2 regions of the Ewingella sp. C233 genome follow, and region 1 is predicted to be linked to the other one. Evidence: riboswitches for the same ligand, from Rfam matches in the RefSeq annotation. Region 1 holds a riboswitch; the other holds the start of a gene.

The links. A riboswitch is a leader RNA that binds a small molecule or an ion and turns the genes downstream of it on or off. The one in region 1 is predicted to bind thiamine pyrophosphate.
Region 2: linked by a shared signal. The riboswitch ahead of thiM (hydroxyethylthiazole kinase) and the one ahead of thiC (phosphomethylpyrimidine synthase ThiC) in region 1 are both predicted to bind thiamine pyrophosphate.

The regions. Positions count from the first base shown of each region.
Region 1 is NZ_JBUZRI010000010.1:17,172-19,565, reverse strand. Features, by position in the region: gene nudC (NAD(+) diphosphatase) at 1-331, opposite strand, end outside; gene rsd (sigma D regulator) at 438-953, shown strand; TPP riboswitch at 1,035-1,162, shown strand; gene thiC (phosphomethylpyrimidine synthase ThiC) at 1,302-2,394, shown strand, end outside.
Region 2 is NZ_JBUZRI010000001.1:2,489,989-2,492,382, reverse strand. Features, by position in the region: partial or broken gene ACZRKO_RS11295 (glycoside hydrolase family 10 protein) at 1-179, shown strand, start outside; gene ACZRKO_RS11290 (N-acetyltransferase family protein) at 381-806, opposite strand; TPP riboswitch at 878-980, shown strand; gene thiM (hydroxyethylthiazole kinase) at 1,016-1,810, shown strand; gene thiD (bifunctional hydroxymethylpyrimidine kinase/phosphomethylpyrimidine kinase) at 1,807-2,394, shown strand, end outside.

The sequences.
Region 1 (2,394 bases):
CGGTCTTGCTGACATGCATTTCGTGTCCGCAATAACCGCAGAACTTATGCGACCGGTAGAACTCGGCAAGCTGTACGCCACGCCCCACCAATTGGAATAAACCTCTTTCCTGATCAAGCAGTTGGCGGGCGGAAAGCATATGGTTATCCATTGGCTGGCGCACCAGCCAGACTGGTGATCCGTCCCACTCGCCAATCTGTCTTCCTGTTTTGCCGATCAGCAGGAATTCAGCCGCCTGGCCAAAAGGCAGCTCGCCCTGAGGCAACCAAAGTTTGCCTTCGTGGCTGATGACCCACCAGCCCTTATGTTGGTCTGTTATCTGTAATTCCATATTGTTGTTGCATAACCTCGACGAGACTGACAATCTGGTTTTCGGAAGTTAAATATTAGTAACCTTTAACGTTTTGGTTACTTTTCTCTCGCTCACGGAGTCAACCATGCTAAATCGTCTGGAAAGACTGACCCAACGCGTTGGTGGCAGTAATGAGTTTATCGACCAGTGGCTTCACGCACGCAAAGAGTTGTTAGTTTCTTATTGCACCCTCGTGGGTCTAAAGCCGAATAAAGAAAAGCATACCCCGCTAAACGAAAAAGCGCTGGATAACTTTTGCCATAATTTGGTGGACTATCTTTCCGCCGGCCATTTCCACCTTTATCAACGTATTATTGATGAAGTTGCCGGCATCGACAGTCCGAAAAAACTGATCGCGTCAAAAATTTACCCGGCCCTTGAGCTCAATACCGAAGCTATCATGGCTTTCCATGACAGTTATACCGAAAATGATATCGATGATGAGAATGCCTTTGCTTTTCATTATGCGCTATCTGACATCGGTGAGGCGCTGGATGCCCGTTTTATGCTCGAAGATCAGCTCATTACGCTGGCTTTCGACAAAGAAGAAGACGTGTTACCGCCGGTTGCCAATGAAGCAGCGATAGTACGCCCGGCGTGATTATGAGTATCAAATTTAAATAAATTCACACGCTAATAACCCTTCTGGGGTTGTAGTTGTTATATCGGCCTCCTATATTGGGGCTTCTTGTCGGAGTGCCTAGCGCATGATGTTCCTTACGGACGTTACGCCAGGCTGAGACCGTTAATTCGGGATCCGCGGAACCTGATCGGGTTAATACCCGCGAAGGGAACAAGAGTAATGTCATGCGTTTAGCGTCTTTGCGGCCCCGCACAACCACGGCCCCGATCCGCTTAACCGACCGTTTTTACTCCTGCCGTAAACCTCCAGACAAGCAATTTTCCATCACGTAACGTTTTTTATCATGAAAAACACGAGGAATTTGCTATGTCGAGTATTCAATCCAACACCCCTAAAAAGCCCGTTAACCGTCGCGAACAGCGGGCCGAAGCTCAGCAGTTTATCGACAGCCTGCAAGGCGTCGCTTTCCCAAACTCCAAACGGATTTATCTGCAAGGCACGCGCGCCGACGTGCAGGTACCAATGCGCGAAATTCAGCTCAGCCCGACGTTAATCAATGGCAGTAAAGACAACCCGCAATACGAAAACAACGAAGCGATTCCGGTGTATGACACCTCGGGTCCTTATGGCGATCCGGCTGCCATCCTCGATATACACACCGGGCTGAATAAGCTACGGGCAGAGTGGATCCAGGCGCGCAACGATACCGAAGTACTGCCTGAGGTCAGCTCCGGCTTTACTCAACAACGGCTGGCTGATGAAGGTCTGGATCACCTGCGCTTTGAGCATCTTCCCCGCCCGCGCAAAGCCGCCAAAGGCAAAAACGTCACCCAACTGCACTATGCCCGCAAAGGCATTATTACGCCCGAGATGGAGTTCATTGCCATCCGTGAAAATATGGGCCGTGAGCGAATTCGTGGGGAAGTGCTGCTGCAACAGCATCCGGGAGAGAGTTTTGGTGCCCACCTGCCCGCTAACATCACTCCTGAATTTGTCCGCCAGGAGGTGGCCGCAGGCCGGGCGATTATTCCGGCCAACATCAATCATTCCGAATCGGAACCGATGATTATCGGCCGCAATTTCCTGGTCAAAGTGAATGCTAATATCGGCAACTCGGCGGTGACTTCTTCCATCGAAGAGGAGGTCGAGAAGCTGGTGTGGTCCACGCGCTGGGGCGCTGACACCGTAATGGATCTCTCCACCGGTCGTTATATCCACGAAACCCGCGAATGGATCCTGCGTAACAGCCCGGTGCCCATTGGCACAGTACCGATCTATCAGGCACTGGAGAAAGTGAACGGCGTGGCGGAAGACCTGAACTGGGAGATGTTCCGCGACACACTGCTGGAACAAGCTGAGCAAGGGGTCGATTACTTCACCATCCACGCCGGTGTGCTGCTGCGCTACGTGCCGATGACTGCCAAGCGCCTGACCGGTATTGTGTCGCGTGGCGGTTCTA
Region 2 (2,394 bases), on a different contig from region 1:
CCCTCTAAGAACGAACCCGACTGGATAATCAATGGCGGCGTACCGGAGCTAAAAAACAGCTCGATTTGAACCAATTCGTGTCACAAATTAACGGCACTACTCTGTTCCGGGAAAACTATCTCAACCAGCCTCAAACCCAAGAAGCCGTCAATTACCTTAAACAGCGCTGGGGAAACTAATCCTCCGTATTTAAAAATGCTTGACCGCAAATTTCGCGTATTTAAAAAGCCAGGACGACATTTTGCGGCTATAACAGCGGTAACTGAAACACGGCCATTGTGACCGGCGCCCACGACCTTGCATTTGAATTTGAAATTAGAAACATTTCCCTCAGCTTTCAAAAAGCTGAAACCCGGTTTTCTGGCCGCCCGCCAAGGGCATTATTTCTTTAAGAAATGAAAAAGATAGTAATCCCCTTTTGGGCTTTCGCCTTCGGCGATTATCTCCCACCCTTTGGCGAGGTAAAATCTCACTGAATTTTCACTTTTGATCAAACACTTCAGCGCGCCTTTTCCCGTAAACATTGCTTCGCTGGCATGAAGTAAAGCGCTGCCGACACCGGTCCCTTTGGCTTCGGGAGCGACAAACAGGTTATGCAGGAAATTTTCCTGAGTGAATATCGAGGCGAAGCCGACTAACTTACCGTCGCGCACGGCGACGATCACCGTTTCGCCAATTGTGGCGCGGTCAAAATCTTCGAGCTGTAAATCCTGCGTGTCCATCCACGTCCAGGTATCTTTGCGCGAGGCCAGATAGAGCGTGCGCAAAAAAGGCCGGTCGGCCTCCTCGTAAGGGCGTATCTGCAAGGCATTCTCTCCGTTGTTACAAACCTGTGAAGATTGTAGGTTGATCTTCGCGCCGCGCCCACCAATAATGCTCCCTTGACTCGGGGTGCCCCTTTTGCGCAAGCAAGGGCTGAGAACTTACCCGTATTACCTGATCTGGATTATGCCAGCGTAGGGAAGTCAGGTATCTCTCCCGATACCGCCTTCTTGAGCGCCGGTGGGGAGAAAATATGAATACCCGACCTGTCGATTTTTCTGCTGCACATGCGGCTACTGCGTTACAAAAACTCCGAAACTCCCATCCCTTAGTCCATTGCCTGACCAACGATGTGGTGCAGTCATTTACGGCTAACGTGCTGCTGGCCATTGGTGCGTCACCGGCGATGGTGGTGGACCCGACCGAAGCGGCGCAGTTTTCAGCGATAGCCGATGCGCTGCTGATCAACGTCGGTACGCTGACCGAACCCCATGCCGACGCCATGCTGGCCGCTGTTTATGCCGCTAATCAGGCTGGAAAACCTTGGGTGCTGGATCCGGTGGCCGTCGGTGGTCTGACCTTACGCACAGAATTTTGTCTCGAACTGATTCAACTCACACCCGCCGCTATCCGTGGCAACGCCTCCGAGATTCGTGCACTCAGCGGGATGAGCTCGACCGGGCGCGGCGTGGACAGCGGTGATGATTCGCTCTGTGCTTTACCGGCGGCTAAACAACTGGCGCAGCAAACCGGCGCAATTGTGGCGGTGACCGGTGAAATTGATTACGTCACCGACGGCGAACGCTGTCTGGCGGTGCGCGGTGGCGACGTACTGATGACCCGCGTGGTCGGCACCGGCTGCGCGCTGTCGGCGGTCGTCGCGGCGTTTGTTGCCCTGCCAGGCGACCGGCTGGAGAACGTGGCCGCGGCATGCCGGGTGATGTCCTGCGCCGGTGAACGGGCCTGCCAGCAGGCGCGCGGGCCGGGCAGTTTTACTCCGGCTTTCCTCGATAATCTTTATCTTCTCGATGGGGAGGCGCTGCAATGAAACGCATCAATGCACTGACGATTGCGGGGACTGATCCGAGCGGCGGTGCCGGGATTCAGGCAGACCTTAAAACCTTCTCCGCACTCGCCGCCTATGGCACCAGCGTCATCACTGCGCTGGTGGCGCAAAACACCCGTGGCGTGCAGTCGGTGTACAACATCGAACCTGCGTTTGTGGCGGCGCAGCTGGATTCGGTCCTGGGTGACGTACGTATCGACAGCGCGAAAATCGGCATGTTGGCCAACTCGGCAATTGTGGAAGCGGTGGCGGAGCGGCTCAGACATTATCAGCCGCCGTTTGTGGTGCTTGATACGGTGATGCTGGCAAAAAGCGGCGATCCGTTATTACAGCCCGACGCCGTCGAGGCGCTGCGGTGTTTGCTGTTGCCACAGGTGTCGATCATTACGCCGAACCTGCCGGAAGCCGCTGCGTTGCTGGCTTGCGACATGGCGCAGAATGAGCTGGAGATGCGTGAACAGGGCGAGGCGCTGCTGGCGATGGGGTGTGAAGCGGTGCTGATGAAGGGCGGGCATTTACCGGCGGATGAAAACCGTGAAAACGGCGAAAGCCCGGACTGGTTGTTT